DNA from 2 places in the Ramlibacter sp. PS4R-6 genome. Region 1 is predicted to be linked to the other one. Evidence: predicted binding sites of a transcription regulator. Region 1 holds the regulator's gene; the other holds the start of a gene.
The links. Region 1 encodes NrdR, which represses ribonucleotide reductase genes. Its sites were predicted from a motif close to CACNANATNTNGTG; they were not measured.
Positions count from the first base shown of each region.

Region 2: WG903_RS01765 (ribonucleoside-diphosphate reductase subunit alpha) is a predicted target of NrdR. The motif match lies at 13,458-13,471, and genes of this name have one in related genera.

Region 1 is NZ_JBBHKA010000001.1:2,152,080-2,167,578, reverse strand. Features, by position in the region: gene WG903_RS10740 (tetratricopeptide repeat protein) at 7-540, shown strand; gene WG903_RS10735 (peptidylprolyl isomerase) at 575-1,153, shown strand; gene WG903_RS10730 (peptidylprolyl isomerase) at 1,164-1,670, shown strand; gene WG903_RS10725 (UDP-2,3-diacylglucosamine diphosphatase) at 1,673-2,452, shown strand; gene WG903_RS10720 (M90 family metallopeptidase) at 2,452-3,207, shown strand; gene WG903_RS10715 (DUF349 domain-containing protein) at 3,209-5,833, opposite strand; gene WG903_RS10710 (lytic transglycosylase domain-containing protein) at 6,677-7,498, shown strand; ZMP/ZTP riboswitch at 7,525-7,635, shown strand; gene glyA (serine hydroxymethyltransferase) at 7,658-8,902, shown strand; gene nrdR (transcriptional regulator NrdR) at 8,912-9,361, shown strand; gene WG903_RS10695 (GspH/FimT family protein) at 9,358-9,879, opposite strand; gene WG903_RS10690 (GspH/FimT family pseudopilin) at 9,890-10,465, opposite strand; gene WG903_RS10685 (hypothetical protein) at 10,571-15,214, opposite strand; gene WG903_RS10680 (pilus assembly PilX family protein) at 15,243-15,499, opposite strand, start outside.
Region 2 is NZ_JBBHKA010000001.1:351,327-366,825, forward strand. Features, by position in the region: gene WG903_RS01705 (DUF6600 domain-containing protein) at 1-1,204, opposite strand, end outside; gene WG903_RS01710 (LysR family transcriptional regulator) at 1,332-2,225, opposite strand; gene WG903_RS01715 (glutathione S-transferase family protein) at 2,301-2,939, shown strand; gene WG903_RS01720 (pyridoxamine 5'-phosphate oxidase family protein) at 2,943-3,869, shown strand; gene WG903_RS01725 (hypothetical protein) at 3,889-4,542, shown strand; gene WG903_RS01730 (DAPG hydrolase family protein) at 4,544-5,260, opposite strand; gene WG903_RS01735 (TetR/AcrR family transcriptional regulator) at 5,337-5,978, shown strand; gene gndA (NADP-dependent phosphogluconate dehydrogenase) at 5,975-7,396, opposite strand; gene WG903_RS01745 (alpha-ketoglutarate-dependent dioxygenase AlkB) at 7,417-8,001, opposite strand; gene WG903_RS01750 (hypothetical protein) at 8,012-8,359, opposite strand; gene WG903_RS01755 (histone) at 8,513-8,941, opposite strand; gene WG903_RS01760 (ribonucleotide-diphosphate reductase subunit beta) at 9,112-10,320, opposite strand; gene WG903_RS01765 (ribonucleoside-diphosphate reductase subunit alpha) at 10,456-13,386, opposite strand; gene ampD (1,6-anhydro-N-acetylmuramyl-L-alanine amidase AmpD) at 13,718-14,296, opposite strand; gene WG903_RS01775 (sigma-54-dependent transcriptional regulator) at 14,283-15,499, opposite strand, start outside.

The DNA of each region.
Region 1 (15,499 bases):
CACGACGTGACATCCATCCAGAGCGTGCAATCCGGCCGCATCGCGCGCGCCTTTTCAGTGGCGTTGCTCTGCTTCGCATCCTTCGCCGCGCGGGCCGACGACTACACCGACGTCAACCGCCTCGTGCAGGCCAGGCAGTACGACCAGGCGATGGCGAAGGCCGAGCAGTACCTCGCCGCCAAGCCGCGCGACCCGCAGATGCGCTTCCTCAAGGGGGTGATCCTCGCCGAGAGCGGCAAGCGCGCCGCCGCGATCGAGGCCTACCTGCAGCTCACCCAGGAATACCCCGAGCTGCCCGAGCCCTACAACAACCTCGCCGTGCTCTACGCGCAGCAGAACGACTACGACAAGGCCCGCGACGCGCTCGAAGGCGCGGTGCGCGCCAACCCCAACTACGCCACCGCGCACGAGAACCTCGGCGACGTCTATGCGCGCCTGGCGAGCCAGTCGTACGCGAAGGCGCAGCAGATCGACCCCGCCAACACGAGCGCGCCGCCCAAGCTCGCGCTGGTGCGCCAGCTGCTCGCGCCCAAGCGCTGATTTCCCTCTCCCCGAAAACGACCAGGAGTCATCGATGCAGATCACCCGCCGTGCCGCGGCCTTCGTCCTTTCCGCCAGCTTCGCCCTCGCCGGTGCGTCCGCGTTCGCGGCCGACAAGGCGCCGCGCGTGAAGTTCACGACGTCCATGGGCGAGTTCGTCGTCGAGGTCTATCCCGACAAGGCGCCGAAGACCGTCGACAACTTCCTCACGTACGTGAAGGCCAAGTTCTACGACGGCACCATCTTCCACCGCGTCATCGGCCACTTCATGATCCAAGGCGGCGGCTACCAGCAGGACTACCGCCCGAAGATCACGCGCCCGCCGGTCGCGCACGAAGGCGCCACGGGCGTGAAGAACGACGTCGGCACCATCGCAATGGCACGCACCGACAACCCGAACTCCGCCACGTCGCAGTTCTTCATCAACGTCGCCGACAACTCGCGTCTGGACCCGACGGGCCCCGCTACCGGCTACGTGGCTTTCGGCAAGGTCGTGAGCGGCATGGACGTGGTGAACAAGATCAAGGAAATCCCCACCGGCGCCGGCGGCCCCTTCCCCACCGACGTGCCGAAGACGCCCGTGGTCATCCAGTCCGCGACCCTCGTGCAATAAGGAGCATCCCATGGCGAACCCGAAAGTCGACCTGCACATCGCCAACCACGGCGTGATCACGATCGAGCTCGACGAGCAGAAAGCGCCCCTGAGCACGAAGAACTTCCTCGACTACGTGAAAGCCGGCCACTACGACCGCACCATCTTCCACCGCGTGATCGACGGCTTCATGATCCAGGGCGGCGGCTTCGAGCCCGGCATGACGCAGAAGAAGGCGAACGCGCCGGTGCAGAACGAGGCCACCAACGGCCTGAAGAACGACAAGTACACGGTGGCGATGGCGCGCACGTCCGACCCGCATTCGGCCACCGCGCAGTTCTTCATCAACGTCGCCGACAACGAGTTCCTCAACCACAAGTCGCCGACGCCGCAGGGGTGGGGCTACGCCGTCATCGGCAAGGTGGTCGCCGGCAAGGAAATCGTCGACAAGATCCGCGGCGTGAAGACCGGTCGCAAGGGCTTCCACGACGACGTGCCGCAGGAGGACGTCGTGATCGAGAAGGCCGTCGTCGCCTGACGATGGACCCCACGGCGCTGCCACGCATCGCGGAGCTGGCCGCGCCGGCGGCGTGGCAGAGCATCGAGTTCATCTCCGACCTGCACCTGCAGGCCTCCGAGCCGCGCACCTTCGATGCGTGGCGGCGCTTCATGGCGTCGTCGCGCGCCGACGCCCTCTTCATCCTGGGCGACCTGTTCGAGGTGTGGGTGGGCGACGACGTCGTCGACGAGCCGGGCTTTGCGGCGGATTGCGCGGCGGTCCTGCAGGCGGCCGCGAAGCGCCTGCCGGTGTTCGTGATGCACGGCAACCGCGACTTCCTCATGGGCGATGGCCTGATGCGCACGTGCGGCGCCACGCTGCTCGAGGACCCGACCGTCTTCACCTTCGGTGGCGCGCGCTGGCTCCTGACGCACGGCGACGCGCTGTGCGTGAGCGACACGAAGTACATGCAGTTCCGCGCGCAGGTGCGCGACGCCGCCTACCAGCGCGCCTTCCTCGCCAAGCCGCTGGCCGAGCGGCTGGCGATCGGCCGCGCCATGCGCGCCGAGAGCGAGTCGCGAAAGGGCGCCGGCCCGAGCCCCGACTACGGCACGGTGGACGACACGCTCGCGGCCCAGTGGCTGGAGGCCGCCGATGCGCGCACGATGATCCACGGCCACACGCACCAGCCGCGCGAGCACGACCTGGGCCGCGGCCTCACCCGCATCGTGCTGGCCGACTGGGACCTGGCCGCCACCCCGCCGCGCTGCGAGGTACTGCGTGTGGACGTGTGGGGCGCGCAGCGCGTCACCCTGGCCTGATGTTCGGCTGGCTGCGCAGGCGACCGGCGCGCCGCGAGATACCCGACGCGCTCTGGCAGTCCGCCCTCGCCCGCTGTCCCTTCCTGTCTGAACGCCCTGCCGCGGACGTCGCCAAGCTGCGGCAACTGGCCGGCGAGTTCCTCGCCCGGAAGGAATTCCACGGCGCACGCGGCTTCGTCATCACCGATGAAGTCGCCGTGGCCATCGCGGCGCAGGCGGTGCTGCCCGTGCTCCACCTCGGCCTGGACTGGTACGACGACTTCGTCGGCATCGTGGTGCACGCCGACGAAGTGGTCGCGCGGCGGTCGTCGATGGACGAGACCGGCGTGGTCCACGACTGGGAGGAAGTGATCGCAGGCGAGGCGATGGATCGCGGGCCGGTGATGCTGAGCTGGCATGACGTCTCGGGCGCCGGCGAACGCGCGCACGAAGGCTACAACGTGGTCATCCACGAGTTCGTCCACAAGATCGACATGCGCGACGGCGCCCCGGACGGCTGCCCGCCGCTGCCGACCGCCGCCGCGCGGCGCGCATGGCTCGAAGTCATGCAAAGGGAATACGAAGCCTTCCGCGAGAAGGTCATCGTCGCCGAGCGCTTCGGCGGCGACGAGACGTGGCTCGATCCCTACGGCGCGGAAGCCATCGACGAGTTCTTCGCCGTCGCGAGCGAGGCCTACTTCGTCGCGCCCGCGCGCTTCCGCGCGGAGCACGCCGCGCTGGCGCAACTCTTCGACGGCTTCTTCGGCGCGCGCTGAATCAGCGGCGCATCAGCACCTTCAGCGCGTTCTGCAGGCGGCGCGCGTTCGTCGCGTCGTAGGCGGTCGCGAGCACGCGCGCCGTGTCCTCGGCCCAGGTCTGCGCGGGCGACGGGTCGCTGCGGCGCGTGAGCAGCTGCAGCTGCATGGCGCGGCGCGCCTGCAATTGCTCGGCGGGCGTCGGGGTTTCCGCGGCGATTTCCAGCCGCAAGAGCGCTTCGGCGGCATCGCCGGACGGTGCGTTGCCCAGGACCTTGCCCCAGGCGGCGCGCGTGCCACCGGCGACCGCCTTGCCCAGCTCCTGCTGGCTGGGCAACTGCTCGGCCGAGCGCTGCTCCCACGCCGTCATCAATTGGGTCAGCGCTTCGCCGTGCGCCTGTGCCGCCAGCTTCTTCAGAGCGAACTGCGCGTGCTCCAGCGCTTCGCGCTGTGCGCGGAAGGCGGCATCGCCCAGGCGCGGGCCGCGGTCTTCGCGCTCGCCGCCGCGGCGGTCGCGGTCGCCGAAGCGCCCCGCCGGCGCACCCTTGCGGTCGCCGAACTTGCCGCCGCGCGCGGGCGCCGCGGGCTCGGTTTTCTTCATGCCGGGGCGATCGTCGCCGCGCATCGCGACGAGCGGGCGCGGCTTGGCCTTGGGAGGCGCGGGCTGCTGCTCCGCGGCCGGCGCTTCGCCTTCCGCGGATGCTTCGGGCGCCGGCACGGGCGCCGCCGCCTGTTCGGCATCGGCCGCGGCTGCGACGTCGGCGCGCGCCTGCGCCTGGCCCTTCAACGCGGCCTCCAGGCCGGCCATCGCGGTCTTGATCTTCTGTGCGTCGCCGGTGGCGTTCGCGGCCTCGAGGGCTTTGGACGCGTCCAGCACCATGCGGTCGCGCTCGCTCAGCTCGGCGGCCGCGCGATCGCGCTCCTGGCCCTTGCGCTGGAACGCCTCGTCGATGGGCTTGCGGAACGCGTCCCACAGCTTCTGTTCGTGGCGGCGGTCGAGCGGGACCTGCTGCGCTTCCGCCTGCCAGCGCTGCTGCAGCGACTTGACGGCGTCGATGCGCAGTTGCGGCGCGGCGCCGAGCACCTTCGCCTCTTCGATCATCGCGTCGCGGCGGCCGAGGCTTTCCTTCTGCATCGCCTCCAGCGGCGCGCGCGCGGCCTGCATCGCTTCCTTCCACTTGGCCTGCATGTCGGCGAAGAGCTTCTCGGGCAGGTGCCCGCCTTCGCGCCAGCGCATGTCGAACTGCTGCAGGATGCGCGCGAAACCCTTCCAGTCGCCGTCGAGCGCCGTCGTGTTCGCTTGCGCCCACGCCTTCACTTCGTCGATGAGCGCGACGCGCTGCGCCTTGTGCTCGGCCGACTCGGCCTTGACCTTGTCGAGCCATTCCTCGACGACCTTGTAGGCGGCGTTGCACGCTTCGTCGAAGCGGCGCCACAGGCCGTGGTTCGGCGGGCCGCCCTGGTCCACCTGCTTCCATTGCTCGCGCAAGGCGCGCAGCTGTTCCTGCATCTTGCGGCCGCCGAAGCGCGGCTTGGGCGGCTGTGGCTCCTGGCCTTCGACCGGTGCCGGCTTTTCGAACAGGTCTTCCGCCTTGGCGACGAGTTCCTGGCGCAGCTGGTCGGCGCGCCAGCGCTGCCAGCCTTCGAGTTCGCTCGCGGCGCCCAGCGCCGCATGCGCCTGGCTCTCGAGCGTGGCGTCGACGTGCCTGCCGTGCTCCTTCAGCGCGGCGCGCAGCGCGTTGGCGGCGCCGGCGCTGGCCTTGCCGTGGCCCTGCGCGATCTCCTGCTCGAGCTTGCCGAGCACTTCGCGCACGGCGGCATTGGCACGCTCGCGCACCTCGGGGTCCACCTTGGGCTTCGGCGGCTTGGCCGGCGCTTCGACTGCGACGCCGCGCGCGGCGCGCAATTCGTCGGCCCACACGGGCACGGGCGGCAGCGGCGCCGCAGGATCCTGCGCGGCGCCCTGCGCTTGCGCGACGGCGCCCTGGAAGGCATCCCACACGACCTGCAATTGCTGGCGCGAGGAGTCGAGCAAGGGCGGAAACTTGTTGTCGACGCTGGCCCAGTTGGCATCGGCCTGCAGCGCCTGCGCCTGCGCCTGCCACTCGGGCACGTCCTTGCTGAGCGCGTCGGCCGCGGCCACGGCGTCCTGCCAGGGCTTCGTCGACAGCACCTCGATGCGCTGCGCGAGCAGCACGGCCGCTTCGCGCTGCACCTGCACGCGGTGCTGCAGGTCCTCGATGCCCTTGACGCGGTCCGCTAGCTGCGCCTTCACCGTCGCCAGCGGTTCGCGGCTGAGGGGCGCGCCGGCCTTGGCGGCGTCGCGCTGCCACGCCAGCGCGTCGGCGATGTTCAGGCGCGGCTGCGCCAGAAGCGCCTGTGCCTTGTCGCTCCATTCGGTGGCGATGTGCTCCTGCGTGCGCGCCCGGCGCAGCTCGTCGAGCTTCTCGCGCAGCAGCTTCGCGGCGCCCTTGTCGCGGGCGGAGAGTTCGCGGAACACCTCCTGCATCTGCTCGGGGCTCGGGTTGGTCGCGAGCCAGTCGCGCACGCGTGAGCTGCGTTCGCCGGAAGTGGGTGCCGAGAAGGCGCCGCCCGTCAGTTCGTCGAGGGCGCGGGTGTCATTGTTCTTGAGGGTGGCCTGGGTCACGAGGAAATACCGTATGGACGCACGCGCGAAAACGCGCGGCAAATCGCTATTCTCGCCGGGATCGATGCCCAGCCGCAGCGGCACGCCGATGGAGCGCGCCAATATAAAAGCCCGGCCAGCCGCCATGGGCGCCTGCCGGGCTCGGCGGCTGACGAAGAGTCCTGCGCCGCCTTGGGTTCGCGATCAGGGAGGTTTCACGTCCCCGTTCGCGACGGAAGCAAGAGATTGCCTCCAAGTGGGGCCGGGGCTGCCTCCCGGACGGAAGGCCCTACCGGCTTTTGCCCGATCCCTCGGGCTCTGACAAGTTAGGGGAGCGGCGCCTTCTTTTCAAGGAACGCTTTTCAATGGCGGCACAAGGCGCGATTGGGCGCGCTGCATTGACAACGGCCGAACCCGTGTCTAGGTTGGGCTACCCAGTCCGGACGAATACTTAAGACTGGATACATGGGCCGGTCCGCCGTGCGCTCCTTATTTGATAGCAGCTCCGGAGGCCCGGCGCCCTGTCAGGCAGTTCCGACGCGGACTTGGGCGCTTTCCGGACAGGCGAAATTCCCGCCCGGGCGCCAAAATCCGGTTGTCACTGGTTATCCAGAGTATATAAACGTAACTCCATATTCTTGACCTGATATTTGGTAGGCCCCTAGAATTCGCCGTCCCCAGCAAAAGTACTAGGGACAACCCGAACCCGCTGCCGAACCCGGCTTGTGCGGAAGGTATCCGGCGAGAGCCCCGAGAACAAGGCCTCGCCCCTTCCGGCGGCGACCCAATCAAAACGAGGGACCGACCTGTGATGACCGCGAAAAGCGGCATTGCGGTGCGGCCCCGCGCGAGAGAGGAAGTGCTATGACAGCGTTAGGAAAGACGGTTCAGGGCATCCGGTGCTTCGCATCGGACGTGGCCCAGGGCTTCTTCGAAATCACGCACAACGGCTTTGCCCTCGTGGGCCTGGCCACGGTGTGCCTCGCGGCCACCTTGTTCGCCCGCCCCGACCTGAGGGACGCGGGAGAGACCCGCCTGCGCGACTGGCTCCATGCCCGCCAGGAGGCGGCCGTCGGCATGCCGATCCAGCTCGATGCCATCGAGCGGGCCACCGCCACCGACCCGCGCGGGCTGCCCAAGCAGCAAGCGGCCGTCGCCTACTGGCTGAGCAAGAAGTACCGGGTGGCCCCCGAGCCGCTCAGCGCGCTCGTGTCCGAGGCCTACGAGATCGGCGAGAAGGCCAAGCTGGACCCGACCCTGATCCTGGCGGTCATGGCGGTCGAATCCGGTTTCAACCCCTTCGCCCAGAGCCCGGTGGGCGCCCAGGGCCTGATGCAGGTCATGACCGGCGTGCACAAGGACAAGTACGAGAACTTCGGCGGCAAGCTGGCCGCCTTCGATCCGGTGACCAACCTGCGCGTGGGCGTGAAGGTGCTGCAGGAGTGCATCCAGCGCGCCGGCGGCATCGAGGCCGGCCTGAAGTTCTACGTCGGCGCCGCCCTGAGCGGCGAGGACGGCGGCTATGTGGAGAAGGTGCTGGCTGAACACGCCCGCCTGAAGCTCGTCGCCTCCGGCCGCCACGTGCCGCTGCCGCAACCGGCGCCGGTGCTGCGTACGGTGGCCCCGGCCGAGCCGGAGCAGCCCGTCGCCCCGCCGGCCGAGGAAAAGGTCGCCGTCGTCTCCTGAGGGGAAATCGCCGGTCCGGTACACTTTGCGGTGTACGCGACTGGCGATAGGCGCATCGTGCGCTGACGTGGAGCTCCACTGGGAAGCGTACCGCCGGCTCCGAGGCCGGTGATCCGCCGTGCGCCTGGGCAGCCAATCCATCCATCCAAGGACTGCCGCATGTTCCACCGCAACTTCCTCATCGAGCAAACCGACCCCGACGTCTGGGCCGCCATCCAGGCCGAAAACAAGCGCCAGGAAGACCACATCGAGCTGATCGCGAGCGAGAACTACGCGTCGCCCGCCGTGATGGCCGCGCAGGGCACCCAGCTCACGAACAAGTACGCCGAGGGATACCCCGGCAAGCGTTACTACGGCGGCTGCGAGAACGTCGACGTCGTCGAGCAGCTGGCCATCGACCGCATCAAGCAGATCTTCGGGGCGCAGGCCGCCAACGTGCAGCCGCACTCCGGCGCGCAGGCCAACGAAGCCGTCTTCATGGCTTTCCTCAAGCCGGGCGACACCATCATGGGCATGAGCCTGGCCGAAGGCGGCCACCTCACGCACGGCATGGCACTGAACATGAGCGGCAAGTGGTTCAACGTCGTCTCCTACGGCCTCGATGCGCAGGAAGCCATCGACTACGACGCCATGGAGCGCAAGGCGCATGAGTCCAAGCCCAAGCTGATCATCGCGGGCGCTTCCGCGTACGCGCTGCGCATCGACTTCGAGCGCTTCGCCAAGGTGGCGAAGGACGTCGGCGCCGTCTTCATGGTGGACATGGCACATTACGCGGGCCTGATCGCCGCAGGCGTGTACCCCAACCCGGTGCCGCACGCCGACGTCGTCACTTCCACGACGCACAAGAGCCTGCGCGGGCCGCGCGGCGGCTTCATCCTGATGAAGTCCGAACACGAGAAGGCGATCAACAGCGCCATCTTCCCCGGCCTGCAGGGCGGGCCGCTGATGCACGTGATCGCGGCCAAGGCCGTGGCGTTCAAGGAAGCGATGCAGCCCGAATTCAAGACCTACCAGCAGCAGGTCGCGAAGAACGCGCAGGTCGTGGCGCAGACGCTGACCGAGCGCGGCCTGCGCATCGTGAGCGGCCGCACCGAAAGCCACGTGATGCTGGTGGACCTGCGTCCCAAGGGCATCACCGGCAAGGAAGCCGAGGCGGTGCTGGGCCAGGCGCACATGACGATCAACAAGAACGCGATCCCCAACGACCCGCAAAAGCCGATGGTGACGAGCGGCGTCCGCCTGGGCACGCCCGCGCTGACGACGCGCGGCTTCAAGGAAAACGAGGCGCGCATGACGGCCAACCTCGTGGCCGACGTGCTGGACAACCCGCACGACGAGGCGAACATCGCCAAGGTGCGCGAGAAGGTCGCCGCGCTCACGCGCGAGTTCCCGGTCTACAAGTAAGGCGATGCGATGAAGTGCCCCTTCTGCGGCAGCACCGACACCCAGGTGGTGGAGACGCGTGTCGCGGAAGACGGCGACTTCATCCGGCGGCGCCGCCAGTGCGCGGGGTGCGAGAAGCGCTTCACCACCTACGAGCGGCCCGACGTCACCTTCCCCGCGATCGTCAAGAAGGACGGCCGGCGGATCGATTTCGAGCGCGACAAGCTGCGCGCCTCGATGAACCTGGCGCTGCGCAAGCGCCCGGTCAGCACCGAGCAGATCGACGGCGCCGTGGAGCGCATCGAGGAGAAGCTGCTGAACCTCGGCGCCCGTGAAGTCCCCAGCTCGCGCATCGGCGAACTCGTCATGCGCGAACTCAAGAAGCTCGACAAGGTGGCGTACGTGCGTTTCGCCAGCGTCTACCGCAGCTTCGAGGACATCGACGACTTCAAGACGCTGGTGGACGAAGTCCGCCGCTAGGCGCAGGCCGCGTGGCGTTCGCTGCGCAGCTGCGGCGACTTCCCGGCTTCCAGGGTCACGCGCGTGCCCTCCGTGCGTTCGAAAGTCTGGCGGCAGATGGTGAGCGCGCTCGTCGGCGTTGCAGCCCCCACCAAGGTCGCGGCACCCGTGGGACCGAAAGCGACCGCGTGAACGAGGTTGAAACTCCCGACGGTGCGCAAGGTGGCCGCGAAGGGCCGCTCGCGCACGAAGATCTTCTCGCCCCGCCCGCGCACCCCGTTGCCGTCGGCATCGTCGAACGCGATCCAGCCTTGCGACCAGGGACCGGCGGCCGTACACCGCTCGCCGTCCGCCGACTTGCACAGCACCACTCGGCTGGCGCGGCGGATGGCTTCGGTGCGCGCGAGCTTCAGGTCGGCCGCGAACCCGAAGGAAGCGGCTGACACCTGCACGGACTCGAGCATGGCGTTCAGGTGGGCCGGGACGGGCGTGGCCTGGAATGCGCACGCGAGGGCAACTGCGGCGAGGAGCTTTTTCATGGCGAACCCGTCAGGCGCACTGGGCGACCCAGGCCTTCTGCACGCGCGGCCGGCCGGAGGCGTTGATCACGATGTTGCGGGCTTCGCCGCCGCGCAGCGACGGGTGGCACAGCGTGATGGTGCCCGCCTGGAACGCGCCGGACACGAGCTTGGTTTCGCCGCTCGGCAGGTAGGAGATGTACTTCGCGACGTTCAGGTTGCCCGACAGGCGCAGGTCCTTCGGCAGGGCCTGCATGCGCGAGATGACTTCCTCGCTCCCGTCGCGCAGCCCGTTGTTGTTGGCGTCGTGGAAGACGATCCAGCCCTGCTCCCACCCGCCCGTCGCCGAGCACGAAACGCCGTCCATGGACTTGCACACCACGGCGCGGGAGTTGCGCTTGACGGCTTCGCTGCGCGCCAGCAGGAAGCCGGAAAACAAGTCGTTCGTCGCGGTCGTCAACTTGACCGAGCGGATCATCCCGGTGAACGCCGGCAAGCCGGCGCCCAGCAAGATGCTCGCGACCGCGAGCACCGCCATCAGTTCCACCAGGGTAAAGCCGGGCGCGTGGCGCCGGCCGCGGAGGGGGTTGGGTTGGTGCGTGTTCATGGCTGGGAACGATAGGGGTCACCCCATCGTTCCCGCGCCGAACTGTTCAGGCGATTTCCTGCGAAGGATTTCGCACCGGCCGGCTAAACCGGCCGGGCGCCGACGCTATTTCTTGTACCAGTAGGTGCGCTTCAGGTTCTTCGGGACCGCGTTGACCGGCGGGCTGTTCTCCAGCGAGGAGCAGGACGTGCACACCGCTGCGCACCCGATGCAGAACTTCTCCTCCGTGGTTTCCGAAGGGTTGTTCGGGTTGTTGGTGGAAACCGTGATCAGGCCCGCCACCGGGCTGGGCGGGAGGCCGCCGCCCACGATCAGGTTGGTGGTGGTCGTCGCCAGGAAGGGGCTCACCGCGTAGGCCTTGGCCTCGCCCAGGTTGGCCTTGCACTGCCCGTCGGGATCGACCGGCCGGTTGGTCGCGAAGAACACCATCCCGTTCGTCGCGAGCGGCGCGTTCACGCCCTTCTCGCCCACCGCGAAGTTGATGTAGAAGCCGTTCGGGTACGTGGTCGCGGTCGTGCCGCTGTAAGGCGTGCTGGTCGAGTTGGCCATGGTGCCCAGCGTCACGTTGCTCGTGACCGGCGTGCCGGGAACGGACCCCAGGTCGTTGATCATGAAGAAACGGTCGGACACGCCGTAGGAGGTACCGGCAGCCGTGTTCTTCAACGGGTGTTCGCGGTCGCCGGAGGGGATCGACACCGCGTCGTACGCGCCACTCTGGCCCGACTGGCCGATCGACAGCACCGACGGCGGGAAGAAGAACTTGCGCGGGGCCTTGCCGTCGGAACACGACGGCGCCGGCGCGGCGCCGTCATCGCAGCCCAGGCTCGCGAGCTTCGTGACGGTCCAGTCCGCCGAGTCGGCCGCGGCGATGTCGGCGCGCCAGACGTTGCCGCCCGTGTCGCCGAAGTAGAGCCGCTCGGTGAAGCCGTCGCCGTCGCGGTCGACGAACGCGATGTCCGAAGGGATGGCGAACTTCATGCCCGGCACGTTGCGGCAGGTCGCCGAGGTCGTGCAGGTGGAGTTCGCGCTCCACACGAGCGAGCCGTCGCTGGCCTTGATGATGTAGATGCCCCGGCCCATGGTGTTCGTCGCCGGGGGTTCGCTGTCCTGCGCGGGGTCGTAGCCGGCGCCGAAGATGATCACCGGGTTGGCCGTGCCCAGGCCGCTCTTGGCGAGGATGGTCGCGCGCGGGCGGGACCAGCTCTGCCCCATTTCCTCGAAGCCGGTGTCGGCGCTGCTCCTCTTCCACATCACGCTGGGGGACGCCGGCTGGCTGACGTCCAAGCCGTACATGAAGCGGCCGCCACGGCGCATCGACAGGAAGATGTACGCCGTCGAGATGGTGCCGGAGCCGTCGCTGTTCAGGCGCTGGTAGGAAGACGTCTGGCCGTCGACGAAATAGTCCTTGGCCTGCGCCGACGGCAGGATCGTCGACGGGAACTTGATTTCCGGCGTGTTCAGCCGCAGGCGGCTGTACAGGCCGTAGTGCTCGGGCAGGACCAGGCCCCAGATTTCGCCGCCGGGCGCCACGCCGTTGATGTTGCCGGTCAGCTGGTTGCCGTTGACCGCGCGGAACACGCCGTCGTTCGCGCCGTAATAGACGACGATCCCGCGCGCGGCGTCGCCGTAGTTGATCACCATCGGTCGCGAATGCAGCACGTCGCCGTGGATCGACGGCCGGACCGTGATGGTCCCGCCGGGGCCGTTTTCGCCGCCGTAGTTGTCATAGCCGCGAATCCACCGGATCATGGTGTCGCGGTCCGGCGGCGTCGAGCCGCTGTAGACCTTGATCGTGCCGGTCGCGGTCACGGCCGGCGTCTGTGTCACCGTGCGCATCAGCGTGCAGGTGCCGCCGATCGTCGAGCAGGCACTGCTCGTCGTCCACGTCCCGAGGTATTCGGCTTCCGTGGACAGCGTCGACGCCGAGCTGACGGTGACCTGCTGGCCGGACGTGAAGCTGCCCGCCGTGAGCGTCGCCGTTGCCGTGGCGTTCGCGCCGCTGCGCGTGATGCCTCCGGCGCCGATCGTCGCCGCGCTGGTGCCGGAAATGCCCACCGTCGCCGACGTGGCGGTGATGGGCGTCGAGGGCGATGTCGTGATCGGGTACGTGAACTCCGTGCAGCCCGACGTCGTGCAGGTGATCGTGACGTTGCTGGTGTTGGTGACGTACGCGGTCTCGTTGGGCTGCGTCCCGGAAGCCTTAGTGATGTTGACGATCTTGGTGTCGCCGATGGCCGCCCCGAACCAGCCGGAAGGCAGGCCCGTGGCCTTCGCCGTCGTGGCGGTGGTGGTGGTGCGCCCCAGCGTCGCGATCGTCTTGTTCGTGCTGTCCACCCCAATCGTCGCCGTCACGCCGCCCTGGTTTTTCAGGTTGGTGGGACCCCCGGTCAACGAGAAGGTCTTCGCGGCGGCGTTCGCCGCCGACACGGTGAACGTACCCGGGTACTTGCTGCCGTTGCCGTCGCTGGCGTTGCTGACGACCACCGTCTGCCCCACGTGGAGGTTGTGGGTGGTGCTCGTCGTGCCGTCGATGTTCCCCTGCGAGGGGTTCGTCAGGGACGCGTTCGAGATCGACGGATAGGCCGACGTGCTCACCTGGGCCTGGTAGACGTTCTGCGCCGTGGCCGTCGGCGTGATCGTGACGTTGAACGTCAGCGTCGAGCCGCTCGCGGTGACAGGAACCGCGGTGATGTCGTAGTCCGACGGGTTCGAACCCGTGATCTTCAGCGTCTGGGCGGTCGTGAATCCGTGGGCGGCCGAGGTCGTCACGGTCAGCGTCTCGGTGTTCACCGCGCCGCCGTTGGTGCTTCGGCTCATGGCCGAAATGTTCACGGATCCGCTCGCCGCCGAGGAAACCGAGTAGGTCGCCGTCGAAGGCGTCGTCGGGTAGTCGGGCAGCCCGGTGATCGTGAATGTCGTCGCACTCGAAGGCGCGCTGATCACCTGCGTCACGTTGTAATCCGACTGCGAAGCGCCGCTGATCGAGACCTGCGTCGTCCCCGCGGTGAAGCCGTGGTTGCCGCTGGTGGTCACCAGCGCGGTCGTGCCCGTCCGCACGATCGATGCGACGTTGAGCGTGGACGAGGTGCCGAAAGCCGCCGACGAAATGTCGACGTTCGACGTCGAGAAGATGTTCGACGAGTGGGTAAGGGACGCGTTGCAGGTTGACCCCGTGGGGCAGTAGGTGTACAGGCGCCGCGGGTTCGACGTGGTCTGGGCGTTCGCCGTGTAGTCGGCGGTCAGCGCCTCCCACCGCAGCTGCTGGCCGACGCCGCCCTTCTCGACGACCTCGCCGTCGGGGTTGTCGTACGCGCTGACGAGCGTGCCCTGCGAAGCCGTCGCGTTCTTCCAGAAGCCGCCCGCCGAGTCGGGCAAAGTGCTCGTGTCCTTGTTCTTCGTCCAGAAGCTCACCGCCGTCGGCGAGATGAAGCCGGTGGTCGGGTTGATGGCGGGCTGGTCCTTCGAGTCACCCTGAACGAGCGCGCCGGAGGCGTTCTTGACCAGGTGGTACTGCTTCAGGTTGCCGAGCCAGCGCGGGTTGCCGGTGGCGTCGGGGCGGAACATGCCCAGGTAGATCTGGTTCAGGTAGCTGCCGTCGGCGTTCACGGACACCGGGAGGCTGGCCGAGGAGAACACGCTGTTGACCGCCTGCACTTCGTTGAGGATGGTTTCCAGCGCCGTCGTGATCTCGGTGGCATTGCCCGTGCGGAAGTACTTGCCGCCGCCGTACTTCGCCATGGTCGTCAGCAGCGCGGGGTAGTCGCCCTTGCAGGCGTTCGACGGGTCGAGCACGCCGATGGTGTAGGTCGTGATGTTCTGGATGCCCTGCATCGTGTCGGTGCCGCCATCCTGCTGGTACATGTAGCGGGCCCATTCATCCGCCCAGTTCTCCGACCAGTCGCTGGTGTTGGTCGACGGCACCATGACCGTCTGCGGCGACGCGTACAGTGCCGAAGTCGGCGCATTGCACGTCGGCCCGCTGAACACGACGTTCTCGGATATCTTCGTCTTCTGCGCGGTGCTGGCGCCGACGTACGCCGTGCCCAGCCCGTAACTGTCGGAATACGGAGAAGTGTTGCCGTCGCCCGGCGTGCCCGAGTTGCCGAAGGCATTGCCGATGAAGACGATGAAGTTCTTCTGGCAGCCCGAGGCGAGGACGGAAGTGCCGCCGTAGTCCTTGCCCGACTGGCCGATCTTGCCGTTGTAGTAGGCCCAGGCCTCCTGCATCATGCCGCCGGTGTGGCTGGTGCTGGCCTTGGCGTTGAAGACCGTCGACGAGCTCTGGCCGCTGACGTCCCAGGCCTTGATGAAGTTGATCAGGTTGGCCTTGTTGGCGGCATTCATCAGCGTCAGCTTGCGCACGAGGCAGCCGCCTGCGCCGCTGGGGCAGGTCTCGTGGAACGCGACGTCGCTCGTGCTGCGCACGTCGTTCGCGTAGTTGTTGCTGTTGGTGGTCATGATGCCGATGTTCACGGAGCCGTTCGGCAGCGCGTTGATGGCATCGACCAGGGCGCAGATCTCGATCCCCGCCGCCTTGCCGTTGGGGATCGGCGAGCCGCCCGTGCCGAACGTGCACGAGGACGCATCGGCGGAGAAGGAGGCGGCCGTGTCGATCACGAGCAGCACGTTCGGCACGCCGTTGGTCCCGCCGTCCGACACGTAGATGTCCGTGTCGTCCGCGCGCAGGCCGGAGGAATACCCCATCAGCACGAACGCGAGCAGCACGAAGATGTAATTGAGCTTTTTCATTGAGGACTCCACTGCGAGCGCCATGCGCTCAGGGACACGCCACTTCCGAACTCACCCGCAGGGAAACGCCCTGCACCATGGTCATGCTGTTGCCGGCCGTGTCGGCGGTCACCGCGGCACTGATTTCCCAGGTCTGGTCCTTGCATTCGGTCGGCTGCGGGATGCACTTGCCGTCCTTGTCGAAAATGCATTCCTGGTCGATGTTCCCGTAGCAGGCGCGGTCTTCCGCCTTGTCCTTGTTGAGCTGCGTGCTGACCACGTTGTTGCTCAGCGTGCAGGACGGCT
Region 2 (15,499 bases), 1.8 Mb from region 1:
GCAGCCAGCTGCCCTTGGACGGCTTGCCGCGCTGGAAATCCTCCATCGCGACCGCCGTGAGGGCCTCGGGCTTGCGCTGGTAGGCATAGCTGCCGTCGGCCAGCGGCGGCATGTTGGCGTTGACGCTGCTGATGTACAGCGGCGTCGCCTTGTACGTGGGCTGCCACGCCTCGCCGGGCGCCAGCGGGAACCACGCCACCGTCTGCTTGCCGCCGACGGCCAGCGGCGCAGCGCCGTGGCCGACGAAAGCCACCAGCGCCGGCGCATAGATCGGGCGCAGGCCCATGCGGCCGGGCACCCAGCCCCACTTCTTGCCGACGAGCGTCCAGCGGCCGTAGTGCGACGTCACGAAGGCCCACGGCGCTTCGTCGATCCAGGTCCAGCCCCAGGGCGCGAGCCATTCCCAGCGGCCGTTGCGGTACGGCGCCCATTCGGCCTTGACGCTTTGCGGGTACCACACCACGCCGTGCGTGGCGTCCTGCTGCCACTGGCCGGTGGTGTCGAGCAGCTGGTAGCCCACCACCTCGCGCGGCACGTAGCGCGCGGCCACCGACTGGTCCTCGCGGCGGTTGCGCTCCGCGGCCCAGCGGTCGAAGTTGTCCTGCGGCGGCTGCTCGTGCGAATCGACCTGCGCGAGCGTGCGGCCCTTGAAGATGATCTGCTGGCCGCCGCCCATGGGCAGGGCCTGGCCCTTCTCGCCGTAGACGGCGCCGGTGCCGGAATGGATGGTCACGCGCGTGGTGCCGCGCTGCGCATCGACGTCGATGCGGTAGTCGCCGGGATAGGAAGCGCGCCACGCGAGGTTGGGCGTGTCGACCTCGAAGTTCTCGCCTTCGGGCAGCGAGCGCACGCGCAGGTACACCGTGCCTTGCGTGACCGACAGCTGCGTCGACTGGTCGTCCAGCGCCAGCACCGTCACGTGCGTGCGGCCGTCCATGCGCACCGCGGCGGAGCCCGCCTGCAACTCGGCGCGCACGCCCTTGTCCGTCCAGAGCTTGTCGCCGGGCGACAGCGGGCGGTTCAGGTCGGCGTCGGTGAATTCGTCATCACCGGACGGCGCGAAGCTCACCGCGCCTTCGCTGTAGTTGATGCGGCCGATGCGGCCCGGCGGGTCACCGCCCTGCGCGAAAACTGTGCTGGCGAGCACACCCAGCAGCATCGCTGCCGAGATGCGGATCGAGAGGAAAAAAGGGCGCGCGCGCATGAGGACCACCTCCTGCGAGTAGAACGCCTGAGCTGGGGTGCATAGGGATAACGGGAGGTAAAGCGCTGCGGGTGTTCCGCGCTATTTTGTAATCCGCTGTAAAGACGAGCCAGCCGCCGTGAAGAATTCACGCGCTGGCGAAGGCCCGCAACTCGCCGCGCATCCAGTCGATGAATGCACGCGTGCGCGCCGGCAACAGCCGCGCATGCGGGTAGACGGCCTGGATCGGCCGCGGCGGCCGTTCGAACGCTTCCAGCACCACCTTCAGTTGCTTACTCGCGATGAACGGCGCGACCTGGTACGAGAAGAACATGCCGAAGCCCAGCCCTTCGGCGCAGGCCTGCACGGCGGGCAGCACGTGGTTGAACTCGACGTTGCCCGCCACGTCGACGCGGAACGCCCGGCCCTTTTCCTGGAACTCGCCAAAGCCGGTGGGCCCGCCCATGGTGCGGATGCAGTTGAAGCGCAGCAGGTCGCGCGGATGCCTAGGCACGCCGTGCTTGCGCAGGAACGCGGGCGTCGCGCAGACGACGCGGCGCACGCGGCCCAGCGGCGTCGCGACGAGCGACGAATCTTCCAGGTGGCCGATGCGGATGCCGACGTCGATGCCTTCGTCGACGAGGTTGACCACGCGGTCGAGCAGCACGACGCTGCAGAGCACGTGCGGATGCTCGCGCAGGAAGCGCGTGACGGCCGGCGCGACGTGCATCTGGCCGAAGAGCACCGGGGCGGTGATGGTGAGGTGGCCGGCAACCTCGCGCGCGCCCGCGGAAAGCGCCAGCTCGGATTCCTCCACTGCGGCGAGGATCTGGCGCGCGCTCGCCAGGTGCACCTTGCCGTCCTCGGTGAGCGCGATGCGGCGCGTGGTGCGGTGGAACAGGCGCACGCCGAGCTCGGCCTCGTAGCCGGCCAGCGAGCGCACGACGGCGGGCAGCGACAGGTCGAGCGTGCGCGCCGCACGCGTGAGGCTGCCTTCGTCGGCGATCGCGACAAAGGTCTGCAGGGCCTTGAAGCGGTCCATTGCTGCACATTCTGCAGCAATCTCCTGCAGGGGGCGGCATTTATTCCAGCGGCGTCCCTGCCCAGAATCCGCCGCATGAACCGACCCGCCCAACCGATCCGGCTGTACCGCTTCGCCCTCTCGGGCCATTGCCACCGCGTCGAGCTGTTCCTGCGCCTGCTCGGGCTGCCCTACGAGCTGGTGGACGTCGACCTGCGCCAGCGCGAGCACAAGACGCCCGAGTACCTGGCGAAGAACGCCTTCGGCCAGGTGCCGGTGATCGAGGACGGCGACGTGACGCTCGCGGACTCCAATGCGATCCTCGTGTACCTCGAAGGGACATATGCGCCGGGCTCGTGGCTCCCGCGCGACCCGCTGCGCGCGGCGCACGTGCAGCGCTGGCTGTCCGTATCCGCGGGCCAAGTCGCCTTCGGGCCCGCCGCCGCGCGCGCCGTGGTGGTGTTCGGGCGCAGCGACGACTGCACGCCGTTCATCGCGCGCGCCAACCAGCTGCTCGCCGTGATGGAGCAGGAGCTCGCGCAGCGGCCGTGGCTCGCGGGCCCCGAGCCGACGCTGGCCGACATCGCGAACTACAGCTACATCGCGCACGCGCCCGAAGGCAACGTGTCGCTCGAGCCCTATCCGAACGTGCGTGCCTGGCTCGCCCGCATCGAGGCGCTGCCGGGTTTCATCCCGATGCCGCGCTCCAACGTCGGCCTGCGCGCCGCCGCTTGAACCGTGGGCGCCTTCCACGACGGGGAGCTCGCGTTGCAGGTGCGCGCGGGGGTGCGCGAGCGGCTGGGCGACGGGCCTTTCATCCGCGACCACATGCCGCAGCAGCACTGCGACTTCTTCGCGCTGCTGCCTTTCGTCCTGGCGGGCAGCATCGCCGCCGACGGCCAGCCCTGGGCATCGGTGCTCACCGGGCCGGTGGGCTTCGTGCAGTCGCCCGATCCGCGCCTGTTGTCCGTGCGCGCCCAACCGGCGGCGCATGATCCCCTGTCGGCGAACCTGCAGGCGGGCGCGGCGCTGGGGCTGCTGGGCATCCAGCCGCACACGCGCCGGCGCAACCGGCTGAACGGCCATGTCGCCGCCGCCGACGCGAGCGGCTTCCTGGTGTCGGTCGACCAGAGCTTCGGCAACTGCCCCAAGTACATCCAGGCGCGCGAGGCGACTTACACGGGACCGGCGTCCGCTCCGGCCGCCACGCGTCTCGAGCGGCTCGACGACGCCGCCGTGCAGCTGGTGCGTTCGGCCGACACCTTCTTCATCGCGACGGCGCATCCGCAGGCCCGCTCGAGCGCGAGCCGCGAACAGGGCGTGGACGTGTCGCACCGCGGCGGCAAGCCGGGCTTCGTGCGCGTGGACGATGGTGTGCTGACGGTGCCCGACTTCACCGGCAACTCCTTCTTCAACACGCTCGGCAACCTGGTGCTGGAGCCGCGCTGCGGCCTGCTGTTCCTCGACTTCGAGCAGGGCGGCACGCTGCAAGTGGCGGCGCGCGCGGAGATCGTCACCGAAGGCGCAGAGCTGGCGTCGTTCCGCGGCGCGCTGCGCCTTCTGCGGCTGCACGTCACCTCGGCGATCCGCGCGGAACAGGCCTTGCCGCTGCGCTGGACGAAGGCCGAGCTGTCGCCCGTACTCGCGGATACAGGCCACTGGTAGCGTGGCTATGATCCGCGCCATGAACCACCTGCGGATCCTCCTGCTCTCCATCGCCGCGCTGCTGGCCGGCTGCGGCACCACCGGGACCGGGACCGCGCCTGGCGGGCGCGGCAGCGGCGGCGACCCGCTGCAGCGCTACTCCAACGCCTACCTGAAAGGCGACGCGCGCACGGAAGCCATGGAACTGGAGCGCGCGCGGACCGAACCCGGCGTGACGCCCGTCGTCGCCGCGCGCATCGAGGTCACGCGCTGCGCGCTGCAGGTCGCGAGCCTCGTGTTCGAGGCCTGCCAGGGCTTCGACCGGCTGCGCCGCGATGCGGCCCCGGCCGACCGCGCCTATGCCGATTACGTCGCGGGACGCGTGACACCGGCCGACGTGCCGTTGGTACCCGAGCAGCACCGCGCCATCGCGGCGGGGCGCGAAGACGCCGGCACGCTGCAGGCGATCCGCGACCCCGCGTCACGCCTTGTCGCCGCCGGCGTGCTGCTGCGCACCGGGCGGGCCACGCCGCAAGTGGTGCAAGTCGCCGTGGACACAGCGTCGCAGCAAGGCTGGCGCCGGGCGCTGCTGGCATGGCTGAACGTGCAGGCGCAACGCGCGGACCGCGCGGGACACCGCGACGAAGCCGAACGCATCCGTCGCCGCATCTCGCAGGTCGGCGAGGCGCACTAGGTCAGCCCGGCAATCCGGTTTCCTGCCGATACAGCTGCGGCAGGAAGTGCTCGAAGAGGCCCACCTCCTCGATGTTGTGACGAAGCCAGGCCAGGCCGTGGCGCTGGTCGAAACCGAAGCGCTGGATCAGCGGCGTGAGCGCGGCGCGCCAGCCGGACACGCCGCCCACCAGCAGGCGGTTCTCGTAGAGGGTGCCTTCGGGCACGCGCTTGAAGGCGTATTCCATCCGCACGATGCCCGGGATGCCGAACAGCCGCGGGTTGTGGATGAAGCCTTCCTCGTCGAGCTTCTCGATGTCGCTCACCACGTCGACGCTGTAGCAGCGCTGGCCGCCCAGGTACTCGCGCAGGCGGATCTGCGCGCCGGGGCCGACGGTGCCGTCGGGCAGGCGCCGCGCATAGCTCGCATGCACGTGGTCATACGGGTGCCAGGCGCGGTAGCGGTTGATGCGCTGGCCGTCGACGACGACGTCACCCTCGAGGTGCGCGAACCACCACGCGAGCATGCGCGGCGTGACGCCGCGCAGGATGTCGTGCCGGATCCAGTAGCTCAGGCGGCCGTCGGGCAGGCGCTCGGCGCCGCACTCGGCGGAACCCAGCGACTTCATCGGCCACGGGACGGTCGCCGGGTCGGCCGGCATGGGCCGGTCGTCCGGATAGGCGGGGAAGTCGCGGGGTGCGCCGCGGCCGATGTGCAGGGGAAGGGCAAGGGTGCTCATGGGTCTCCTTTCAATGGTATAGCGAATGCTATACACATGACTGAGATCAGTCAAGTGTTTGCTATACAATAACCCCATGCACGACCCCGTCACTCCCCTGCCGGCCCGCCGCGGTCCCGCGCCGACCAAGCACCTGGACATCCTGTGGGCCGCGGCGCAGCTGTTCAGCCGCCGGGGCGTGGCCGGGAGCACCACGCGCGAGATCGCGGCGGCCGCCAACACGACGGAGCGCACGCTGTTCAAGCACTTCGGCAGCAAGGAAGGACTGGTGCACGCCGTGATCGCCGAGGCGGTGGTCGCGCACATCGCACCGACATCGCTGGAGGCGCTGCGCCGCGCCATCGAGGCCAGTGCGGACGACCTCGAAGGCTGGCACGCGGAACTGCTGAAGGCGCGCTCGGCCAGCTTGGAGGAAAACGTCGAGTTCACGCGCCTGCTGCTGGTGGAACTGCTGCGGGACGAACAGCTGCGCGAGCAGTTCGCGAAGGAATGGCTGGCCGCCGTGTGGGAGCCGCTGCTGGCCCTGTTCCGCAAGCTGCAGCGCGAAGGGCGCCTGCGCCGCGACATCGGGGCCGAGGCGCTGGTGCGCATGTTCCTGTCGCTCAACGTCGGCCACCTGGTGGCGCGGCACATCCTGGCGCCCGATGCGCAGTGGGACGGCGCAAAGGACCTCGCCGCCGTCGCTTCGTTCTTCGCGCGCGGCGCCGCGCCCGGCTAGTCGCGCCGCTCCTCGTTCCACTTCGTGTGGAACTTGCCCGGGCGGTCCAGCCGCTGGTAGGTGTGCGCGCCGAAGTAGTCGCGCTGGGCCTGCAGCAGGTTGGCCGGCAGGCGCTGCGACCGGTACGCGTCGTAGTAGGCGAGCGCGCTCATGAAGGCCGGGATGGCGATGCCGTTCCTCGCAGCGCTCGCCACCACCTCGCGCAAGGCGCCGTGCGATCCGGCCATCACGTCCGCGAAGTGCGGGGCCAACATCAGGTTGGCCAGCTTCGGATCGCGTGCATAGGCGCCGCGGATGTCCTCCAGCAGCTTCGCGCGAATGATGCAGCCCGCCCGCCAGGTGGCTGCGATGGTGCCCATGGGCAATTGCCAGCCGTATTCCTGGTCGGCGGCGGCGAGCAGGCCGAAGCCCTGCGCATAGGCGCACACCTTGGCTGCCAGCAACGCTCGTTCGATCACCTGCACGAACGCCGCGCGGTCGCCCTGGAACTCGCGGGCGGGGCCGGCCAGGACCTGCGCGGCCTGCGCGCGCTGCTCGCGCACCGCGCTCACCGTGCGCGCGAACACGGCTTCGGCGATCGTCGGCGCCGTCACGCCCAGGTCCAGCGCGGCCTGGCTCGCCCACTTGCCGGTGCCCTTCTGCTCGGCGGTGTCGACGATCAGGTCCACCAGCGGCCGGCCGGTCTCGGGGTCCACGCGGGTCAGGATGTCCGCGGTGATGCCGACCAGGTAGCTCGCGAGCTCGCCCCGGTTCCACTGCGCGAACACCTCGGACATCTCGCGCGGGGACATCCCCAGGAGCTCCTGCATCAGGAAATACGCCTCGCACAGCACCTGCATGTCGGCGTACTCGATGCCGTTGTGCACCATCTTCACGTAGTGGCCCGCCGCGCCCGGCCCCATCCACTCGCAGCACGGCTGCCCATCCTCGGCGCGCGCGGCGATCGCCTGCAGCAGCGGGCGGATGCGCGGCCAGGCGTCCGGCGCGCCGCCGGGCATGATCGCCGGGCCGTTCAGCGCGCCCTCCTCGCCGCCGCTGACGCCCGCGCCGACGAACAGGATGCCCACGTGTTGCAGCTCGGCGAGGCGCCGCTCGGTGTCGGTGTAGCGTGTGTTGCCGCCGTCGATGACGATGTCGCCGGCGGCCAGCCACGGCCGCAAGTCCTGCAGCACCGCATCGACTGCCGCGCCTGCCGGCACCATCAGCAGCAGCACACGCGGCGTGCGCAATGCGCCTGCGAGCTCCTGCAGCGAACGCGGGGCGCTGCCGCCCGTGCGCTGCGCGAAGCGTTCGCGCTTGCCCTCGTCGACGTCGAAGCCGCTGACGGCGAAGCCCTGGCGGCGGAAATTGAGCGCCAGGTTCTCGCCCATGACGCCGAGGCCGACGATGGCCAGGTCGTGAAGCTGCGGGGATGCCATGCCCGCGATTGTGCGGCGGTTCAGCGCGGGCGCGGCGTGCGGAAGGTGATCGAGTAGCGCAGGGTGGGCGTGGGCGCGACGCTGTGCTGCCACTCCCAGCGCGCGGGGCCGCGCAACAGGTAGATGGAACGCGGCGCGACGGCGATCTTCAGGATGTCGGCCTTCTTCGGCGCGTCGGGCGGGTAGGGGCGGAAGCGCATCACGGCTTCGGAGAGCAGCGAGACGCCGATGACGTCCTCGAAGTCGGGCACGTCGCGGTGCCAGCCCAGGGGCGTGCCTTCGCGGTATTCGGCGACGAGCACCTGCGTGAAGTCTTGGGGTTCGACCCCCAGCCACGCGGCCACCTTGCCACGCAGCGGATCGAGTTCGGCGGGGATCGGCGGACCTTCACCGAGGCGGTTGCGCACGTAGTCGTACTTGCCCCCGAAGCTCACGACCCGGCGCCGGGCCGTGTAGCCCTTGTAGTCCATCTCCTTGAGCGGCAGCGACTGCGCGAAGGCGATCCAGTGCCGCTCTTCTTCGGGCGACAGGAAGCCGGTCTCGTAGCGCATGCCCGCGGGCAGCGCCACGGCGGGAGCGCCGAACAGGTCGTCCTGGCCGCTCATGGGCGCCGCATCAGCGGCGGCAGCGCACCTGCACCCAGTAGTTGGGTGTCCATTCCGGCGGGCTGTTCACGTTGTAGACGCTCGCCGAGACGTCGGTGGCCACGTAGAACTTGCCGTTGCGCCAGACCGCCTGGCCCGGCATGTAGCGCGCGTTGGGGTCCCAGCGCGGCGCGCGGCAGTCGTAGCGGCGGTGGTCGTGGCGGTAGCCCGGCTCGTAGGACTCGTGGGTTTCGCCCTGCGCGTAGTAGCGCGGCTGTTCGTAGACATAGCGCTCCACGCGCACCGCCTGTGCCGAGGCGGCCGCGGCGACCGTCGCGAGGGCCGTGGTCGCCAGTGCAAGTGTCCATGCTCGTGTCATCGCATTCTCCCAAGGGTTGTGCGTACCCTCATTGGGTTCCGAAGCGCGCGGGCACTGGGTCGGCGAGGGATGAGGATGGACGTCGGCCGGATGTGACACAGCCAAATAAAAAACCCGGCACCGAAGTGCCGGGTTCTTGACGAGCTACGCCGGTTAGGGCTTGCTCGCCGTCGGGAACGGCCAGGCCGCTTGCGGGTTCAGCGTTGTCTGAGCCGCAGGGGCCGCCGGCATGCTCGCAGCAGCCGGCTTGGCAGCAGGTGCTTTCGCAGCCTTCTTTGCCGGAGCCTTCTTTTTGGCAGCCTTTTTCGCTGGCGCCTTCTTCTTCGCGGCCTTTTTCGCTGGCGCCTTTTTCTTGGCGGCCTTCTTGGCCGACGACTTCTTCGCCGTCTTCTTCTTGGCTGCCTTCTTCGCCGTCTTCTTCGCCGGACGCTTCGCAGCCTTCTTCGCCGTCTTCTTGGCGGCGGGGCGCTTGGCGGCCGACTTCTTCGCTGCCGGGCGCTTCGCTGCCGACTTCTTGGCGGCGGGGCGCTTGGCGGCGGACTTCTTCGTGGCCTTCTTGGCCGATTTCTTCGCAGTTGCCATTGCTCTATCTCCTGTTCAAGTTGATCAACATCAACCAATGAAAGCACCCCATGCCAATGTTGGTTCGCACGGAGCGATCCATGGAGTTGGGCCGAATGCCCAGCGCCATGAACACCAGTGCCCGCCTTGGTCGCCGGTCTTCAGCCGGCTGGTCGATCAAGGCAGGCGATTCAGTCCCAGGAAAGCGCGCCCCCCGTCTGGTACTCGATGACTCGAGTCTCGAAGAAGTTGCGCTCTTTCTTCAGGTCAATCATTTCGCTCATCCACGGGAACGGGTTTTCCTCGTTCGGGAAGAGCGCTTCGAGGCCGATCTGCGTGGCCCGCCGGTTGGCGATGTAGCGCAGGTAGCCCTTGAACATGGAGGCGTTGAGGCCCAGGACGCCGCGCGGCATGGTGTCCTCGGCGTACTTGTATTCGAGCTCGACCGCCTTCTGGAAGAGACCCTTGATCTCCTCCTTGAACTCGGCCGTCCACAGGTGCGGGTTCTCGAGCTTGATCTGGTTGATCAGGTCGATGCCGAAGTTGCAGTGCATCGACTCGTCGCGCAGGATGTACTGGTACTGCTCCGCAGCGCCGGTCATCTTGTTCTGGCGGCCCAGCGCCAGGATCTGCGTGAAGCCCACGTAGAAGAACAGGCCCTCCATCAGGCAGGCGAAGACGATCAGCGACTTGAGCAGCTTCTGGTCGTCCTCCGGCGTGCCGGTGTGGAAGTGCGGGTCCATGATGGCGTCGATGAAGGGGATCAGGAACTCGTCCTTGTCCCGGATCGACGACACCTCGTGGTAGGCGTTGAAGATCTCGCTCTCGTCCAGGCCCAGCGACTCCACGATGTACTGGTAGGCGTGGGTGTGGATCGCCTCCTCGAACGCCTGGCGCAGCAGGAACTGGCGGCACTCGGGCGCCGTGATGTGGCGGTAGGTGCCCAGCGTGATGTTGTTGGCCGCGAGCGAGTCGGCCGTCACGAAGAAGCCGAGGTTGCGCTTGATGATCCGGCGCTCGTCCTCGGAAAGGCCGTTCGGGTCCTTCCACAGGGCGATGTCGCGGTTCATGTTGATTTCCTGCGGCATCCAGTGGTTGGCGCAGGTGGCCAGGTACTTCTCCCAGGCCCACTTGTACTTGAAGGGGACGAGCTGGTTGACGTCGGTCTGGCCGTTGATGATCCGCTTGTCGGCCACCGTGACGCGGCGCGTGGAGCGCACGGCCGCAGGCTGCGCGGGCGACAGCGCCACGTCGTCGAACTTGCGGGGTGCGGTAGCGGGAGTGACCGGTGCCAGCGAAACTTCAGGAGAGAAGGTGGCCTCGCGGTTCTCGTTCTTGTATGAACCGCTGTTGCTGTTTGCTGGCGATGAGGGCGTGACTTCGTCGTCCCAGGTCAACATAAGTTATCCAATGCTCGCGATGATATGAGCGCCGATGTGAATTGCAAAGTGTCCGTTCACATCAGCGCCCGATTGTGTTGCTGTTATGCATCGCGTTCTTGTCGGAGAACATCGACACATCGTCCCTTTTGATCGTCACTGACATGCCTCGCAACCGGGATCGTCGATCGCGCAGAACTTGATGTCGGTGGCCGGCGCGGCGCTCACGCTCGCCGTCGATGCAGCAGCCATTTGCGCTTGCGCGGCGGCCGCGGCCTTCTCCAGCGCGCTCATGCTCGCGCCGTTGCTCGAACCGTTCGACACCGCGTTCAGGCGCCCCGATTGCACGGTGGACTTCTCGGCCTGCGTCGCGCTGGTCGTGCGCAGGTAGTAGGTGGTCTTCAGGCCGCGCAGCCAGGCGAGCTTGTAGGTCTCGTCCAGCTTCTTGCCCGAGGCGCCCGCCATATAGATATTGAGCGACTGCGCCTGGTCGATCCACTTCTGGCGGCGCGCGGCGGCTTCCACCAGCCACACCGGCTCGACCTCGAAGGCGGTGGCGTACAGGGCCTTCACCTCGTCCGGCACGCGGTCGATGGGCTGCAGCGAGCCGTCGAAGTGCTTCAGGTCCATGACCATCACGTCGTCCCACAGGCCCAGGCGCTTGAGGTCGCGCACCAGGTAGTGGTTGATCACCGTGAACTCGCCGGACAGGTTGGACTTGACCGACAGGTTGCCGAAGCACGGCTCGATCGAGGCGTCCACGCCGATGATGTTGGAGATGGTGGCCGTGGGCGCAATGGCGATGCAGTTGCTGTTGCGCATGCCGTCGGCGGCGATCTTCTTGCGCAGGGCGTCCCAGTCCAGCGACGCCGAGCGGTCGACCTCGACGTAGCCGCCGCGCTGCTGCGCCAGCAGGTCCAGCGTGTCCAGGGGCAGGATGCCCTTGTCCCAGAGCGAACCCCGGTAGCTGGAATAGCGGCCGCGCTCGCGGGCCAACTCGGTCGACGCCCAGTAGGCGTGGTAGCAGACGGCCTCCATCGACTTGTCGGCGAAGTCCACGGCCGCTTCGGACGCGTAGGCGATGCGAAGTTCGTACAGCGCATCCTGGAAGCCCATGATGCCCAGCCCGACCGGGCGGTGGCGCATGTTGGAGTCGCGCGCCTTCTTGACCGCGTAGTAATTGATGTCGATCACGTTGTCGAGCATCCGCATCGCCGTGGCGATGGTGCGCTTCATCTTGTCGTGGTCGATGCCGCCGTCCTTCAGGTGCTGGACCAGGTTCACGGAACCCAGGTTGCAGACGGCCGTCTCGGCGTCGCTGGTGTTCAGCGTGATCTCGGTGCACAGGTTGGACGAGTGCACCACGCCCACGTGCTGCTGGGGCGAGCGCAGGTTGCAGGCGTCCTTGAAAGTGATCCAGGGATGGCCCGTCTCGAACAGCATCGAGAGCATCTTGCGCCACATGTCGGTGGCCGGCACCGTCTTGGTGGGCTTGATCTCGCCGCGCTTGGCCTTCTCTTCATAGGCCACGTAGGCCTTCTCGAACTCGGTGCCCCACTTGTCGTGCAGGTCCGGCACGTTGGACGGCGAGAACAGCGTCCACTCGCCCTTTTCCATCACGCGGCGCATGAACAGGTCCGGGATCCAGTTGGCCGTGTTCATGTCGTGGGTGCGGCGGCGGTCATCGCCCGTGTTCTTGCGCAGCTCCAGGAACTCCTCGATGTCCAGGTGCCAGGACTCAAGGTACGTGCAGACGGCGCCCTTGCGCTTGCCGCCCTGGTTGACGGCCACGGCCGTGTCGTTGACGACCTTCAGGAAGGGCACGACGCCCTGCGACTCGCCGTTGGTGCCCTTGATGTGGGAGCCCAGGGCGCGCACGCGCGTCCAGTCGTTGCCCAGGCCGCCGGCGAACTTGGAGAGCAGCGCGTTTTCCTTGATCGACTCGTAGATGCCGTCCAGGTCGTCCGGCACCGTGGTCAGGTAGCACGACGACAGCTGCGAGCGCAGCGTGCCGCTGTTGAAGAGCGTCGGCGTGGACGACATGAAGTCGAACGTGGACAGCACCTCGTAGAACTCGATGGCGCGGGCTTCGCGGTCGATCTCGTTGAGCGACAGGCCCATCGCGACGCGCATGAAGAAAGCCTGGGGCAGCTCGATGCGCTTCTTTCGCTTGTGCAGGAAATAGCGGTCATAGAGGGTCTGGAGCCCCAGGTAATCGAACTTGAGGTCGCGCTCGGGCTTGAGCGCGGCGCCCAGGCGCTTGAGGTCGAAATTGAGCAGCTCGGGGTTGAGCAGCTCGGCCTCCACGCCCGTCTTGACGAAGCCGGGGAAGTAGTCGGCGTAGCTCGCGGCGGCTTCCTGCGGCGTCTTCGAATCGCGGCCCAGCACCTCCTTGAAGATGGTGTGCAGCAGCAGGCGCGCCGTGGCGTAGGTGTAGTCCGGGTCCTTCTCGATCAGCGTGCGGGCCGCGAGGATCGAGGCCTTGTAGACCTCGTCGATCGGCACGCCGTCGTACAGGTTGCGCATGGTCTCGGCCGCGATCGGGTCGGGCTTGACGTCGGCCGACAGGCCTTCGCAGGCGGAGACGATCAGGCGCTGCAGCGCGTCCAGGTCGAGCGGCACGCGCTGGCCGCCGTCCACGACGTGCAATTGCGGCTGCTTCGGCGTTTCGTCCTTGGACTGCTTGGCGCGCTCCTGCGCGCGGCGCTCGCGATAAAGCACGTACGAACGCGCGACGTCGTGCTGGCCGCCGCGCATGAGGCCCAGCTCCACCGCGTCCTGCACGTCCTCGATGTGGAAGGTGCCGCCGCCCGGGCGCGAGCGCACCAGCGCGCGGATGACGGCCTGCGTGAGCTGTTCCACCGTCTCGCGCACGGACGCGGAAGCCGCGCCCTGCGTGCCATGCACGGCCAGGAAGGCCTTCATCATGGCGACGGTGATCTTGTTCGGCTCGAAGGGGACCACCGAGCCGTTGCGGCGGATGATCTGGTAGTTGGCGAGGGGGTTGGCGCCCGGCTGGGCGTCGGTGGAAGCGGTGTAGAGGGCGGCGGGCTGGCCGGCGGGGGTGATGCTTGCTACAGATTGCATGACGGCTGCGTTTCCTCGGCTGTGGTTGTTCTTCGGGAGGCGCGGAGTGTATCGCGCCTGAGCCACGGAGGCACTATATATGGGGTCTGACAGGTGTCAAGGTCCCTACATCTAGTGGTTGTACCAAGCTGTGAGCAGCTTGTGGAAAGCGTGTTGGCAACGCGCTGCGGCCGGGCTGGGACGCCCGTGTACATGGGCCGCACCGTCCACAGGCCAGCATCCATGCGGGTTGCGAAGCGAAATCGCCCCGCGGCGCGCACCGTCGCTCGCGTGCTGCGCGCGAGTGCCTGGCGGTGGATGAAATGTCGGTGGAAAGCGACAGGCGCGCGGCCTATGCCGCGAAGCGCTCGCGCGGCCACGCGAGTTCGCGCCGCAGCAAGGCCCAGTCGAAGCCGGGCCCGGGGTCCTGCTTGCGCCCCGGCGCGACGTGCTCGTGGCCGGCCACTTGCGCGATGGGATAGCGCTGCGCGATGGCCGCGACCAGCCCCACCAGCGTCTCGTACTGCGCCGCCTCGAACGCGTGGCCTTCGAGGCCCTCGAGCTCGATGCCGATCGAATAGTCGTTGCAGTTGTCGCGCCCCTGCCACTGCGAGGCGCCGGCATGCCAGGCGCGGTCGTCGCAGCCGACGAACTGCCACAGCTCGCCGCCGCGGCGCACGTAGAAATGCGAGGACACCTCCATGCCTTCGATGGACTTGAAGTAGGGATGCGCGTCCCAGTCCAGCGTGTTGGTGAAGAGCTGCTGCACGCCGTCGCCGCCGTACTCGCCGGGCGGCAGGCTGATCGAGTGCACGACGACGAGGTCGATGGCGGCGCCTTCGGGGCGCGGGCCGAAGTTGGGCGAATCCAGCCGGCGCGCGAAGCGGTACCAGCCGCCGTCCCACTGCGCGTGGGTGTCAGGTCTCGTCATGCGGGTCGTCCCCGCCCCCGGGGATCGTGATCGCCAGCCGCGCGATGCGGTAGCGGATCTGGCGCAGCGACAGGCCCAGGCGCTGCGCCGCCGCCGTGCGGTTGAAGTTGGTCTCCTGCAAGGCCTTGACCAGGATGTCGCGCTCCTGCTGGTCCAGCCAGGATTGCAGGTCCTGCGGCACGACGGGCGGCGCGGCGGGCGCGGGGCCGGCCGCGGCCGCGGGCGCGGGCTGCGCCGCCTGGAAGTCGATGTGCAGCTCCTCGCCGTCCGAAAGCGCCACCGCGCGGTGCAGCAGGTTCTCCAGCTCGCGCACGTTGCCGGTGAAGGGGTGCGCCATGAGCTGCTGCATCACCGACTCGGACAGCTGGGGCGTGGGCATGCCCGACTCCTGCGCGATGCGCGCGAGCAGCGCGTCGCACAGCGCCGGCAGGTCCTCGCGGCGCTCGCGCAGCGGCGGCACCATGATCTCGATGACGTTCAGGCGGTAGTACAGGTCCTGGCGGAAGCGGCCGGCGAGCACGTCGGAGCCGAGGTCGCGGTGCGTAGCGCTGACGATGCGCACGTCGACGTTGTCCTCCTGCGTGGAGCCGAGCGCGCGGACGTGCCTCTCCTGGATCGCGCGCAGCAGCTTGGACTGCATGGGCAGCGGCAGGTCGCCGATCTCGTCGAGGAACAGCGTTCCGCCGCGCGCTGCCTGGAAATAGCCTTCGCGGTCGGCGTTGGCCCCGGTGTACGAGCCCTTCTTGGCGCCGAAGAACTCGGCTTCGAGCAGCGTCTCGGGGATGGCGCTGCAATTGACCGCGACGAAGGGCCCTTCGGCGCGGTGGCTGCACGAATGCACGGCGCGCGCCACCAGCTCCTTGCCCGTGCCGGATTCGCCGCGCACCAGCACCGGCGCCATGCTGCGCGCCACCTTGGCGATGCGCTCCTTGACCAGTTTCATGGTCGCCGATTCGCCCACCAGGCGCTGCAGCGCCGACTGCGCGGCGGCGGCGCGCTCGTTCTGGACGGCGGCACGGGCGGCGCGCGCGCGCGGAACGGCCGGCACGGCCTCCTGGATGGCCGAGGCGACCACGGCGCGGAACTGCTTGAGGTCCACCGGCTTGGTCAGGTAGTCGAAGGCGCCGGCCTTCAGCGCCTCCACCGCGTTTTCGGCGGAGCCGTAGGCCGTCATGACGATGCAGCGCTCGCTGCGCTGCTCCG